DNA from 4 places in the Streptomyces sp. NPDC051218 genome. Region 2 is predicted to be linked to each of the others. Evidence: riboswitches for the same ligand, from Rfam matches in the RefSeq annotation. Region 2 holds a riboswitch; each other region holds the start of a gene.
What was found. A riboswitch is a leader RNA that binds a small molecule or an ion and turns the genes downstream of it on or off. The one in region 2 is predicted to bind thiamine pyrophosphate.
Positions count from the first base shown of each region.

Region 1: another riboswitch for thiamine pyrophosphate. It lies ahead of thiM (hydroxyethylthiazole kinase); the one in region 2 lies ahead of thiC (phosphomethylpyrimidine synthase ThiC).
Region 3: another riboswitch for thiamine pyrophosphate. It lies ahead of thiO (glycine oxidase ThiO); the one in region 2 lies ahead of thiC (phosphomethylpyrimidine synthase ThiC).
Region 4: another riboswitch for thiamine pyrophosphate. It lies ahead of ACIBCK_RS32475 (thiamine ABC transporter substrate binding subunit); the one in region 2 lies ahead of thiC (phosphomethylpyrimidine synthase ThiC).

Region 1 is NZ_JBITEU010000014.1:59,778-63,248, forward strand. Features, by position in the region: gene thiD (bifunctional hydroxymethylpyrimidine kinase/phosphomethylpyrimidine kinase) at 1-447, opposite strand, end outside; gene thiE (thiamine phosphate synthase) at 444-1,082, opposite strand; gene thiM (hydroxyethylthiazole kinase) at 1,388-2,221, opposite strand; TPP riboswitch at 2,215-2,340, opposite strand; gene ACIBCK_RS34800 (cupin domain-containing protein) at 2,507-3,424, opposite strand.
Region 2 is NZ_JBITEU010000011.1:230,177-233,647, reverse strand. Features, by position in the region: gene thiC (phosphomethylpyrimidine synthase ThiC) at 1-1,673, opposite strand, end outside; TPP riboswitch at 1,666-1,820, opposite strand; gene ACIBCK_RS31235 (YibE/F family protein) at 1,892-3,307, shown strand; gene ACIBCK_RS31230 (SsgA family sporulation/cell division regulator) at 3,371-3,471, opposite strand, start outside.
Region 3 is NZ_JBITEU010000001.1:397,498-400,968, forward strand. Features, by position in the region: gene ACIBCK_RS01850 (Rv2175c family DNA-binding protein) at 1-328, opposite strand, end outside; gene ACIBCK_RS01855 (NAD(P)/FAD-dependent oxidoreductase) at 394-1,560, opposite strand; TPP riboswitch at 1,744-1,856, shown strand; gene thiO (glycine oxidase ThiO) at 1,854-3,056, shown strand; gene thiS (sulfur carrier protein ThiS) at 3,053-3,280, shown strand; gene ACIBCK_RS01870 (thiazole synthase) at 3,287-3,471, shown strand, end outside.
Region 4 is NZ_JBITEU010000012.1:83,332-86,802, forward strand. Features, by position in the region: gene ACIBCK_RS32470 (ABC transporter permease) at 1-1,166, opposite strand, end outside; gene ACIBCK_RS32475 (thiamine ABC transporter substrate binding subunit) at 1,142-2,236, opposite strand; TPP riboswitch at 2,309-2,426, opposite strand; gene rlmN (23S rRNA (adenine(2503)-C(2))-methyltransferase RlmN) at 2,485-3,471, opposite strand, start outside.

The DNA.
Region 1 (3,471 bases), on a different contig from region 2:
GCCGAGGAGGTCGCCGGCCTCGGGGAGGTTCGGGGTGATGAGATCGGCGAGCGGCAGGAGCCGGTCGCGGAGCACCGTCACCGCATCGGCCTCGAGGAGGCGGTGACCGCTGGTCGAGACCATGACGGGGTCAAGGACGACGTACCGGGGGCGGTGCCGTTCCAGTGCGTCCGCGACGGCTGCGGCGATGGCGGCGTCGGCCAGCATTCCGATCTTGACGGCGTCCACCGCCACGTCGGCGAACAGCGTGTCGAGCTGCTCGGTGACGAACTCCGGGGGGACGGCGTGGATGCCGGTGACTCCCTGGGTGTTCTGTGCGGTCAGGGCGGTCAGAACTGCCGTTCCGTACGCGCCGTTTGCGGAGAACGCCTTCAGGTCGGCTTGGATCCCGGCGCCGCCGGAGGGGTCGCTGGCGGCGATGGTGAGGGCGATGGGCGGGCTGGTCACGCGGAGACCTCCGGTCGCAGGGTGTGGGCAAGGGAACGGGCCGCGGTCTCGGGGTCGGGCTGCCCGCAGACCGCGCTGACGACAGCGATCCCGGCCGCGCCACTTGCCCTGACGGCGGCGGCCTCGGACGCGCCGATCCCGCCGATGGCCACGCAGGGCAGCGGGCTCTCCCGGACGATGCGGGCCAGGCCGTCCAGACCGAGCGGGGTGTCCGCGTCCGGCTTGGTGGACTGCGGGAACACCGGACCGACACCGAGGTGGTCGACGGCATCGGGTACGTGCGTCAGCTGTTCGGGGCGGCTGACGGACAGGCCGACGTACGCGTGAGGGCCGAGCTGGCGCCGGGCGGTCGTGGGGGAGCCGTCCCGCTGCCCAAGGTGGACGCCGTCCGCGCCCAGCCAGACCGCCACGTCCAGGCGGTCATTGACGATCAAGGGGACCCCGGTGCCCGCGAGTTCAGCCTGGATCGACCGGCCGAGCGCACACAGCGTGCGGGCGTCCGCTTCCGGATCGCGCAACTGGACAGCGGTGACACCACCCTTGACGGCGGCTGCCACGGTGACGGCGACGCCGCGCTCGCCGCAGAGCCGGGTGTCGGTGACGAGGTACAGGGACAGGTCGAGTGGTGGTCGCATGGGTGCTCCTTGGGGTCTACCGGCCGCGGGAGGGCGCGGCGGCGTGGGAGACGCATCGGGAGGTGCTGGGGAAGAGGTGCTGGGGAAAGAGGTGTAGGGAAGGGGGAGGGCCCCTGACGTGCGGGAACCTTGAGTTATCCACAGGGGTGAGGGTGTGTGTCCGAGGGGGCTGGCAGACTTGGTGTTGGGGTCGCCCCCCTGGGCGGGCGGGGGCTGATCAGCGGCTGATTAGCGGCTGACCAGCCGCTGACACCCAGGCCGACCGCCCACCGCAAAACCCCGCAACATCCCCAACACCCGCGAGCTCAACGCAGGTTGAGAGCCCCGGCGAGCCGGTCCGGGCTGAGCTCGTACAGCGCGTCGATCAGCGCGACCGCGAACGTGCCGGGACCTGTCGAGCGGGTGGCGGCGCTCTCCGCGGCCACTGTGAGCAGGGCGGTCGCGGCAGTGGCGGCCAGCAGCGCGTCTCCGGTGACGGCTGTGCAGGCGGCGACCAGGGCGCCGAGCGAGCAGCCGGTTCCCGTCACCAGAGGCAGCAGCGGGTGCCCATTGCTCACCCGCACCACTCGCGTCCCGTCGGTGAGGACGTCCTCAGGACCGCTCACGGCGACCGCGCAGCCGTAGCGTCGGCTCAGCGCGGTGGCCGCGGCCAGCGCCGCTTCGGGGGTGTCCGTGCTGTCCACGCCGCGCCCGCCCGTGCCGCCGCCGTCCAGCGCCAGGATCTCGGAAGGGTTGCCGCGAACGACCGCCGGGGTTGCGCTCTCCAGGAGTTCGCGGGCCAGCTCGGTGCGCCAGGGCAGCGGGCCGACCGCCACCGGGTCGAGCACCCACGGGCGCCCGGCGCCGGCCGCTTCCTTGACCGCGACGCGCATCGCCTCCGCCGTCACGGAAGTCACCGTCCCCAGGTTGACCAGGACACCTCCGGCCACTCGGGCCAGTGCTCCGGCTTCCTCCGCGCTGTGCACCATCGCGGGGGCCGCTCCTGCCGCGAGCAGCACGTTGGCGGTGAACTGCGACGCCACGACGTTGGTCAGGCAGTGCACAAGGGGTGCGGAGGTCCGCAGGGCCGCGATCACGTCCGCTACGGCAGCACGGGAGACGGCAGGGCCGTTTTGGGCAGGTATGGAGGCACTCTCCATCGTCAACACCCTTCCTACGCCGGCATTACCCGGTCCAGGTTCATGCGGTCGGCGGAAAGGGGATCAAGTCCCGTCCGCCCTCTCAGCCCGGCTACTCCCGAGCTCCCGCGGTGGTCACTACGCAATGTACCTCCCTCGGGAACGGGAGTTCGCACTCGGGGCTCCGCACGGCACGACAGAGCGGGGGCGGGCGCTGGACTTCGGCTGTTGCGCCCACGTGACGCCGTTGCGCCCACGTGACGCCGTCGCGCCCACCTGACGCCGGCGGTCGTCGCCTACGTACACTCACTCGCGAAGTCGAGAGCGATACTCACCCGGGGCCGTACCTCGGGCACGTCTGAAGGCGCGGCTGAAGGCGTGCGGAGAGGCGTATCCGACCGCGCCGGAGATCGACTCGACCGGCTCATCGGTGTCGCGGAGCCGGACGGATGCCAGGTCGATGCGCCACTGCGTCACGTACGCGCCCGGTGTCTGTCCGAGGGCGGACCGGAAGCGCCTCGACAGCGTCGCCCGGGAAACGCGCGTCGCGGCGGCCAGGGTCTCCGTGGTCCAGGGGTGCCCCGGCTGGGCGTGGACACAGGCCAGAGCCTCGCGCACGACCGGATCACGCATCGCTCCCAGCCATGAGCCGGACTGCTCCTGCGGGTGGCGGGCCAGCCAGGCGCGTACGAACTGGACGAGCAGAAGGTCGACGATGCTGTTCACGGCGGCGGTGGTGCCGATCTGCGGCTGTGCGAGCTCCGCGGCGAGAAGTTCGACGGTCCTTCTGAGCTGCGCGTTCTCCCGGGCTGTGACGTGCATCGGCCGAGCGAGAGAGGTGAGCACCGGTGTACGCACCTCCGGGTCCTGCTCGTAGCGCAGTACGATCACTTCCGTCTGCACCGGCGCCGAGCCCAGGCGCAGGGCCCTGCCATCGCCGAAAGACCGGGCCGCCGCCGCACGGTCGCAGGAACCCAACGTCATGCCGGCGCCGCCGGCTATCCCGTGTGCGGTGCCCGGCGACACCAGGACGGCGTCTCCGGCCTGCACCGGAAGAGGTTTCTCGCCCGGGACGTGGAGCCACATGGTGCCGCGGGACACCACGTGCAGTGCCGCTCCTGGCGAGGAGTCCAGCCGCAGGCCCCAGATTCCTCCGGCCTTCAGCATGACCCCGAGCGCCCCACGCGCACCCGAAACACGCAAGACCTCCGCCAGCACATCCATGGGTCCATTCTCGTCCACCGGGCGCCTCGCCCGCCGTTGGGCGGTTC
Region 2 (3,471 bases):
TTCATGCTGCAGAACTTCGGCCCGCACATCGAGCAGAAGTGCGCCGTCTTCGCGGGCTCCGCCGGCAGCGTCTCGTCGTGGAACTCCCGCGCCGTGACCGGGTCGAGGGCCAGGTTGAACTGGTCCTCCCAGCGGAACTCGAAGCGGGCATCCGAGAGCGCGTCGTCCCAGTCCTGTGCGCCCGGGTGCCCCTTGGCGAGGTCCGCCGCGTGGGCCGCGATCTTGTACGTGATGACGCCGGTCTTCACGTCGTCGCGGTTGGGCAGGCCCAGGTGCTCCTTGGGCGTGACGTAGCAGAGCATCGCCGTGCCCCACCAGCCGATCATCGCGGCGCCGATGCCGGAGGTGATGTGGTCGTACGCGGGTGCGATGTCGGTGGTCAGCGGGCCGAGCGTGTAGAACGGCGCCTCTTCGCAGATCTCCTGCTGGAGGTCGATGTTCTCCTTGATCTTGTGCATCGGGACGTGCCCGGGGCCCTCGATCATCGTCTGTACGTGATGACGCTTGGCGATCGTGTTGAGTTCCCCGAGGGTGCGCAATTCGGCGAACTGCGCCTCGTCGTTGGCGTCCGCGATCGAACCGGGGCGCAGGCCGTCGCCCAGGGAGTACGTCACGTCGTACGACGCGAGGATCTCGCAGAGCTCCTCGAAGTTCTCGTAGAGGAAGCTCTCCTTGTGGTGCGCCAGACACCAGGCCGCCATGATCGAGCCGCCGCGCGAGACGATGCCGGTCTTGCGGTTGGCGGTCAGCGGGACATACGGAAGGCGCACGCCCGCGTGCACCGTCATGTAGTCCACGCCCTGCTCGGCCTGCTCGATGACCGTGTCCTTGTAGATCTCCCAGGTCAGCGCCTCGGCCTGGCCGTCGACCTTCTCCAGGGCCTGGTAGAGCGGCACGGTGCCGATGGGCACGGGGGAGTTGCGCAGGACCCACTCGCGGGTCGTGTGGATGTTGCGGCCTGTGGACAGGTCCATGACCGTGTCGGCGCCCCACTTGGTCGCCCAGGTCATCTTGTCCACCTCCTCCTCGATGGAGGAGGTGACCGCGGAGTTGCCGATGTTGGCGTTCACCTTCACCAGGAACTTCTTGCCGATGATCATCGGCTCGATCTCCGGGTGGTTGACGTTGGCGGGGATGACCGCGCGGCCCGCGGCGACCTCCGCCCGCACGACCTCGGGGTCGAGGTTCTCGCGGATCCCGATGAACTCCATCTCGGGCGTGATCTCGCCGCGGCGGGCGTACGCGAGCTGCGTCACCGCCTGGCCGCCGCGGCCCCGGCGCGGCTGGCGCGGGCGGCCGGGGAAGACCGCGTCGAGGTTCTTCAGGCCTCCGCGTGGCGAGGTGTGCTTGATGCCGTCGTCCTCGGGGCGGGGCGGGCGGCCCACGTACTCCTCGGTGTCGCCGCGGGCGATGATCCAGTTCTCGCGCAGCGGTGCGAGGCCCCTGCGGACGTCGGTGTCGATGGACTCGTCGGTGTACGGACCCGAAGTGTCGTACAGGGTCACGGCTTTGCCGTTGGTGAGGTGCACCTGGCGGACCGGCACCCGCAGGTCGGGGCGCGAGCCCTCGACATACGCCTTGTGCCAGCCGATGGACTTCCCGGCCTCGTCGCTCTCGCTCTGGTTCAGCGTGTTCTGCGTCGAGGCAGGCGTGCGCGCGTCCGATGTGGTCATGAGACCTACTCCCTACGCCGGCATTACCCGGTAACAGGTTCGGCGGTCGACGCAGCGGATTCCGTACTGTTCGTGCACTCTTGTGCCGATTCGTACGGAGGTCAGCGCCCTCTCAGCCCGGTGCTCCGAGCTCCCGCGATTGCAAAGGTGGCTCCACGCTAGCGTCATGTCGGGCGCGCTGAACAGAGGGCCTCCTCCGTTCTTGCGATGATCGGGCAGTGACCTCGACACAGCCGCCGTCCCAGCCGCCCGTCCCGAACGTGCCGCCGGACCCGCATGGGCACTCCCACAGCCACGGTCCGGCCGCGCCCGTCTCCCAGCATCTGCGCAAGGTCATCGCCGCCGTGCTGATCCCCTTCGCGACGGCGGTGGTCGTGGGCCTCGTGGTGCTGTGGCCCGGTGGCGCGCCGGGCCACGAGCGCACCGGAGTCGGCTTCGACCGGCAGACCCAGTCGGCCGACGTGACGAAGGTGCAGGAGCTCCCCTGCAAGGACGTGAACGCCTCTCAGACCCCGCCCAACGGCGACACTTCCACGGCCGAGGGCCAGTCCGCGCAGTCCCGCGCGGAGGGCATCTGCAAGAAGGCCACGATCGAGGTGACCAGCGGCAAGGACAAGGGCCGCACCTTCACCGAGATCGTCCAGCCGGACTCACCGCGGCAGTTGCGCCAGGGCCAGCAGGTGGTGGTCGCCTATGAGCCCACGGCCCCCGAGGCGCTCCAGTACTCGGTCACCGACGTGAACCGCAAGCTCCCGATGGCGCTGCTCGCGGGGATCTTCGCGCTCGTCGTCGTCGCGGTAGGGCGGCTGCGCGGCGTCATGGCCCTGGTCGCGCTGGCGTTGAGCTTCCTGGTCCTGACGTTCTTCATCCTGCCCGCGATCCTGCAGGGCTCGAACCCGCTGGTCGTGGCGGTGATCGGGGCCAGCGCCATCATGCTGATCGCGCTCTACCTGTGCCACGGCCTCACGGCGCGAACATCGGTCGCGGTCCTCGGCACGCTGATCTCGCTCCTCCTCATCGGCCTCCTCGGCTCGCTCTTCATCGGCTGGGCCTCGCTGACCGGCAACACGGACGACAACACCGGCCTGATCCACGGCCTGTACCCGTCCATCGACATGAGCGGTCTGCTGCTCGCCGGCGTCATCATCGGCTCGCTCGGCGTGCTCGACGACGTGACGGTGACGCAGACGTCCGCCGTCTGGGAACTGCATCAGGCCAACCCCACGATGGGCTGGCGCGGTCTGTACGGCGCCGCCATCCGCATCGGCCGCGACCACATCGCCTCGGTCGTCAACACCCTCGTCCTGGCCTACGCGGGCGCCGCGTTGCCCCTCCTTCTGCTCTTCTCGATCGCCCAGAGCAGCGTGGGCACGGTGGCCAACAGCGAGCTGGTCGCCGAGGAGATCGTCCGCACTCTGGTCGGCTCGATCGGCCTGGTCGCCTCGGTGCCGGTGACGACGGCGCTCGCGGCCCTGGTGGTCTCGGCCGACCGCTCGACTGCCGGGGGCCGGGCGGTGACTGCGGGCCGGACGGGGACTGCGGGCCGACCGGCGAGCGCGGGCGGACCCGGGAGCGGTGCCTCCCCCGCCGCCAAGCAGAGCCGCGGCGGAAAGGGCCGCCGCCGCAAAGCCTGAGCCGCCGATGCCACGAAATGCAGCAATCTGCCGTACGGCTGAGCCTCTTGGCTCTCGGAGGCTTCAGCCCGCGCTCTGCTCCTCGGCGAGGATCCGGTCCAGCGCTTCGTCCAAGTGCGTCTCGAAGTCGGCGAGCGCCCGCTCCTGCCCCAGCGGCACCAGCT
Region 3 (3,471 bases), on a different contig from region 2:
TGCCGCGATTCTCGCTCAGGGCCTGCGCGGGCGTGCCGGGCAGGGTCGGGTCGGGAGTGAAGAGCCACTCCAGCATCTCTTCGTCGTTGAAGCCGTCGTCCCTCAGGAGCGTCAGGGTGCCGGTGAGGCCCTTGACGATCTTGTCGCCGTCGATGAAGGCGGCCGGCACCTGGAGCGCGCGGTTCTCACCACGGCGTACGGCGATCAGCTGGCCCTCCTTGACCAGCTGGCGCACACGCGTCACCTCGACGTCGAGCATTTCCGCGATGTCGGGGAGGTGGAGCCACTCAGGGACGAGAGCATCAGTCTTTGCGTCAATCTCGGTCACGGGGTCAAGCGTATCTCCGGCCACCGACAGCGGCCGGGCAGCGGCCCCCGGGGATGACGCAACCGCTACGGCAGCACGGCCTTCTTCAGGGGTACCGCGGGGTCCGAGGCCAGTTCGGCGGCGAGGTAGGCACCCGCCTCGATCAGCTTGCGGCCCTGCGCCAGGTCCCTGGGGCGGCCCACCGCGAGTACGGCCACCAGAACTCCCCCGCGCAGCCAGCACACGGTCCAGGCGACGCCCGAGGGGTCGCCGCGCCACACCAGCTCGTCGGCGGAGGCGTGGTGCCCGGCGTACTGGACGAAGCGGCCGAACTGCTCGGACCAGAAGTACGGGACGGGGTCGTACGCCGAAGGGGTATCGCCGATGATGTTCGCCGCCACCGTGCGCGGGCCCTGCAGGGCGTTGTCCCAGTGGTGCACGAGGAGGCGCTCGCCATACCTTCCCGAAGGGAAGGAGGAGCAGTCGCCGACCGCGTACACGTCGGGCTCCGAGGTCCGCAGGTGGTCGTCGGCGAGGACCTCCCGGTGGGCGCCCAGGGCGATGCCGGAGTCCGCGAGCCAGGCCGTGGCGGGGCGTGCGCCGATGCCGACGACCACCGCGTCCGCGGGCAGCCGGGTGCCGTCGGTCAGGAAGACGCTGCCGGGTTCGACGCGGTCCACGCGCGCGTGGGTGCGCAGTTCGGCGCCGGAGTCGGCGTACCAAGCCGTCATGGGCGCCGCGACCTCCGCGGGCAGGGCCCCGGCCAGCGGTCGGTCCGCGGCCTCGACGACGGTGACCGCGCAGCCCGCCTCACGCGCGGCGGTCGCGAACTCGGCGCCGATCCAGCCCGCGCCGACGACCACGATGCGGTGCTGTTCGGCGAGCACGGGCCGCAGCCGCTCGGCGTCGTCCAGGGTCCGCAGCAGATGGACACCGGGGACTCCGGATGCGCCGGGCAGCAGGATCGGCTCGGCGCCGGTGGCGATGACCAGGGCGTCGTACGGGACCGGGCCACGCTCGGTGTCCAGTTCGTGCTCCGCGGGGCGCAGGCCCGTGACCTCGTGGCCCAGGCTCAGCTCGATGCCGAGGGCCTCGAAGTCGATGTCGAAGGCGGAGCCCTCCGCCTTGCCGAGCAGCACGGCCTTGGACAGCGGCGGCCTGTCGTACGGCTGGTGGGGTTCCGCGCCGATCAGGGTGACCGCGCCGGTGAACCCCTGCTCGCGCAGGGCCACGGCGGTCTGCACGCCGGCCATCCCCGCGCCCGCGATGACGACCCGGCGCTCTTCCTGCCTCCGCTGCTCACTCACCCGATCACTGTAGGACGGCGGGTGGCGCGCGCCTCAGGGCGCGGCGAGGAGATCTCTGACACACCGTCACCGCCCCTGACCGCACAGCTGCCCTACTGCGCCGGGACGCCAAAGGCTAAGGTTGCCGTGCAGAGCACTCGCGGGAGCCCGGACGCACCGGGCTGAGAGGGAGGCTGGACGGCCTCCGACCGTACGAACCTGATCCGGGTCATGCCGGCGAAGGGAGGGGCTGGACACCCATGCATCCACGGACACCACTCCACACGACGAGCACGAGCACGACCGACGTCCTGGTCGTCGGGGGCGGCATCATCGGCCTGGTCACGGCCTGGCGGGCGGCGCAGCGCGGCCTGTCCACGGCGGTCGTGGACCCCGAGCCCGGCGGCGGCGCGGCGCAGGTGGCCGCGGGCATGCTGGCCGCCGTCACCGAGCTGCACTACGGGGAGCAGACGCTGCTCGCCCTGAACGTGGCATCCGCGCAGCGCTATCCCGACTTCGCCGCCGAGCTGACGGAGGCGAGCGGCCTCGATCTCGGCTACCGCGCGAGCGGCACGCTCGCCGTCGCCCTCGACTCCGACGACCGTGCCCACCTGCGGGAGCTGCACGCCCTTCAGCAGCGGTCGGGGCTCACGTCGGAGTGGCTGAGCGGGCGCGAGTGCCGCCGTCTGGAACCGATGCTCGCGCCCGGCGTCCGGGGCGGGCTGCGGGTCGACGGCGATCACCAGATCGACCCCCGCAGGCTCTCCGCGGCGCTCCTCGTGGCCTGCGAGCGGGCGGGCGTGATCTTCCACCACGCGTGGGCGGAGCGCCTTGCGGTGGTGGCCGACCGGGCCACCGGAGTCGTCCTCGCCGACGGCACCGCTCTGGAGGCCGGTGACACCGTGCTCGCCGGGGGCAGCCTCAGCGGGCGCCTCGACGGGGTCCCGGAGGGCGTACTGCCGCCCGTGCGCCCGGTGAAGGGGCAGGTGCTGCGGCTCACCGTGCCGCAGCGGTACGCGCCGTTCCTGAGCCGCACCGTGCGCGCCGTCGTGCGCGGCAGCCACGTCTACCTGGTGCCGCGCGAGAACGGCGAACTCGTCGTCGGCGCGACCAGCGAGGAGCTCGGCTGGGACACGACGGTCACGGCCGGCGGCGTGTACGAGCTGCTCCGGGACGCCCATGAGCTCGTACCGGGCATCACGGAACTGCCGCTGACGGAGACCCGCGCGGGCCTGCGCCCCGGCTCCCCCGACAACGCCCCGATGCTCGGCCCGACCGCGCTGCCCGGCCTCCAGCTGGCCACCGGGCACTACCGCAACGGCGTACTCCTGACGCCCGTGACCGGCGACGTGATGGCGCACGCCCTGACCACCGGTGAACTGCCCGACGAGGCACGGGGGTTCACTCCCCTGCGCTTCGCCGGCACCCCCCGAGCACAGCACCACATGGAGCAGCCCGCATGACTCTCCCGTCCGACACAGCCGTCACCGCCGTCTCCGTGAACGGAGAGGCGCGCGACGTGGCCACGGGCACCACGCTCGAAGCCCTCGTCGCGACCCTCACCGCGGCCCCGTCCGGCGTCGCCGCCGCGCTCAACGAAACCGTGGTCCCGCGTACGCGCTGGTCCACCACCCCGCTCACCGACGGGGACCGCGTCGAGGTCCTCACCGCCGTCCAAGGAGGCTGAACCGACATGGCAGACGACCCCTTCGTCATCGGCGGGCTCACCCTCTCCTCGCGCCTGATCATGGGTACGGGCGGTGCGCCGAGCCTGGACGTCCTGGAGCGGTCCCTGATCGCCTCCGGGACGGAGCTGACGACCGTCGCGATGCGCCGCCTCGATCCCGGTGTGCAGGGCTCGGTGCTCTCCGTCCTCGA
Region 4 (3,471 bases), on a different contig from region 2:
ACCAGGCGGCCCGCCTTCCGGGTGAGCGCCGCGGCGGCGAGCCCGCCGATCACCAGGGCGATGGCGGTGGCGGCGAGCGCGTACTGGAGCGAGTTCCAGACCGCCTCGATCGGCGGGACGAGGAACGCCCCGCCCTCCGCCGACGTCAACTCCTTGTAGTACGTGAAGCCGTAGCCGTCGGGGCCGCTCAGCGACCGCTCGATCAGCACCCCGAGCGGCAGCAGTATCAGCACGGCGATCGTGACCATGACCCCGCCGAGCAGCGACCACTGCCCCGCGCCGCGCGGACGACGCGCGACCACGGAGGCGTCGACCAGCTTCAGCGCACTCTCCCTGCGGCGCACGGTCCACGCGTGCACGGCGAGGATCGCGCCGACCGCGGCGAACTGCACGATCGTCAGTACGGCGGCCGTCGACAGGTCGAGAAGCTGGGCGGTCTGCCGGTAGATCTCCACTTCGAGCGTCGAGTACGCGGGTCCGCCGAGGATCTGCACGACGCCGAAGGAGGTGAACGTGAAGAGGAAGACCATGAGGGAGGCCGCGGCGACCGCGGGACCGAGCGCGGGCAGCGTGACGGTCCGCCAGGCGGTCCACCGCGAGGCGCCGAGCATCCGCGCGGCCTCCTCCTGGCGCGGGTCGAGCTGCGACCAGAGCCCGCCGACGGTCCGTACGACGACGGCGTAGTTGAAGAAGACGTGCGCGAGCAGGATCGCCCACACCGTCGTGTCGAGGCGTACGCCCCACATCTCGTCGAGCAGCCCGCCCCGGCCGAGCAGCGCGAGGAAAGCGGTCCCGACGACGACGGTCGGCAGCACGAACGGCACCGCGACGACGGCCCGCAGAATCTGCTTGCCCCTGAACTCGAAGCGCGCGAAGACGTACGCGCCAGGGAGCGCGATCAGCAGGGTGAGCGCCGTCGAGGCAAGCGCCTGCCAGGTGGTGAACCACAGCACGTGCCGGACGTCGGACTGCCCGACGACCTCCGCGATCCGCCCGAACTGCCAGTCCCCGCCGACCTTCAGGCCGCGCGCGACGATCGCGGCGACCGGATAGGCGAAGAAGACGGCGAAGAACGCGACGGGCACGGCCATGAGACCGAGCCGCGTCGCGCTCCCGCGCGCGAGCCCCTTACGGGACGTGCTTACTTCAGTACGAGCGAGGTCCACGACTTGACCCACTGCTCGCGGTTGTCGGAGATCTTCTTCGGAGCCATGGTCTCCGGCTTGTCGACGCTCACGCCGTGCTCCGTGAACAGCTCCGGCAGCTTGCCGCCCTCACGGACCGGGTTCACGAACATGTTCAGCGGCATGTCCTCCTGGAACTCGGCGCTGATCAGGAAGTCGAGCAGCGCCTTGCCGCCCTTCTCGTTCCGGGCGTTGTCGAGCAGACCCGCGTACTCGACCTGCCGGAAGCAGGTGCCGGTCGCGACGCCGGTCGGCGCCTCCTTGGGCTGCGGCTTGGCGTAGAGCACCTCGACGGGCGGGGACGAGGCGTACGAGACGACGAGCGGCCGGTCGCCCTTGGCCTTCTTGCCGCCGGCGGACCCGGAGAACTCCTCGTTGTAGGCCTGCTCCCAGCCGTCGACGACCTTGACGCCGTTGTCCTTGAGCTTCTTCCAATAGCCCTGCCAGCCGTCGTCGCCGTACTGGGCGGCGGTGCCGAGCAGGAACCCGAGGCCGGGGGACGAGGTCGACGCGTTCTCGGTGACCAGCAGGTCCTTGTACGCGGGCTTGGTCAGATCCGCGAAGGACTTCGGCGGCGCGAGCTTCTTGTCGGCGAAGTACTTCTTGTCGTAGTTGACGCAGATGTCGCCGCTGTCGACGGGCGTGACCCGGTGCTTCCCCTGATCGACGCGGAACTGCGAGGCGACCTGGTCCGAGCCCTTGGCCTCGTACGACTGGAAGAGGCCGTTGTCGAGCGCACGCGACAGAAGCGTGTTGTCTACGCCGAAGAAGACGTCGCCCTGGGGGTTGTCCTTGGACAGGATCGCCTTGTTCACAGCGGCGCCCGCGTCCCCGTCCTTGAGGACGTTGACCTTGTACCCGGAGCTCTTCTCGAACGCCTTCAGCACGTCCTTGGAGACGTTGAACGAGTCATGGCTGACGAGTGTGACGCTCTTGGAGTCGGCCTTGTCGCCGCTGTCGGACGAGCTGCCGCACGCGGAGAGCGCGACGAGCCCGACGCTCACCGCGACCGCGGTGAGCGTGATCTTCTTGGTGGTACTCACTGAATTCATTCCTCCTGGAGTGACCAGGAAGAGACGCGGCCCTGCCCGCGGACCGAAGGGCCGGCGGGCAGGGCGCAACAGCTTGAGTGGTGTCCGAACTTCCTACCCGGAATGACCCGGGCAAGGTTCAGAGGGTCTGCGGCCAACCTGTCCTTGGCTGCCGCACTCTCAGCGCTGTGGCGCTCCCCTGTCGGAATATGAAGATGTGTTCCGTCCGTGCAGTTGTGCACTGCCTATGAAGTTGTGTTTCGGCCAGCCTAACGCTCTGCCGCGGCGAGCTGACCGCACGCCCCGTCGATCTCCTGGCCACGGGTGTCACGCACCGTGACAGGCACCCCATGAGCGGCGATGGCGTTCACGAAGGCCTTCTCGTCCTCCGGCCGCGACGCCGTCCACTTCGAGCCCGGCGTCGGGTTCAGCGGGATCAGGTTCACGTGCACGGGCTTGTTCTTGAGCAGCCGCCCGAGCCGGTCACCGCGCCACGCGTGGTCGTTGATGTCCCGGATCAGCGCGTACTCGATGGACAGGCGGCGCCCGGACTTTGCGGCGTACTCCCACCCTGCCTCCAGCACCTCGCGCACGTTCCAGCGCGTATTGACGGGTACGAGGGTGTCGCGGAGCTCGTCGTCGGGCGCGTGCAGCGAGATGGCGAGGCGGCACTTGAAGCCCTCGTCGGCGAACCGGTGGATGGCGGGCACGAGGCCCACGGTCGACACGGTGATGCCACGCTGCGAGAGGCCGACCCCGTCGGGCTCGGGGTCCGTCAGCCGGCGGATCGCCCCGGTCACGCGGTTGTAGTTGGCGAGCGGCTCACCCATCCCCATGAAGACGATGTTGGAGAGCCGCGCGGGCCCACCGGGAATCTCCCCGTCGCGCAGGGCCCGCATCCCGTCCACGATCTGGTGCACGATCTCGGCGGTGGACAGATTCCGGTCGAGACCGGCCTGCCCGGTCGCGCAGAACGGGCAGTTCATCCCGCACCCGGCCTGCGACGAGATACACATCGTCACGCGGTCCGGATAGCGCATGAGCACGGACTCGACGAGCGTCCCGTCGAACAACCGCCACAGTGTCTTACGGGTGGTGTCGTCGTCGCAGCTGATGTGCCGCACCACGGACATCAGCTCGGGAAGCAGCGCCTCCTGGAGCTTCCCGCGCGAACCGGCGGGAATGTCGGTCCACTGCTCCGGGTCGTGCGCGTACCGCGCGAAGTAGTGCTGCGAGAGCTGCTTGGCGCGAAACGG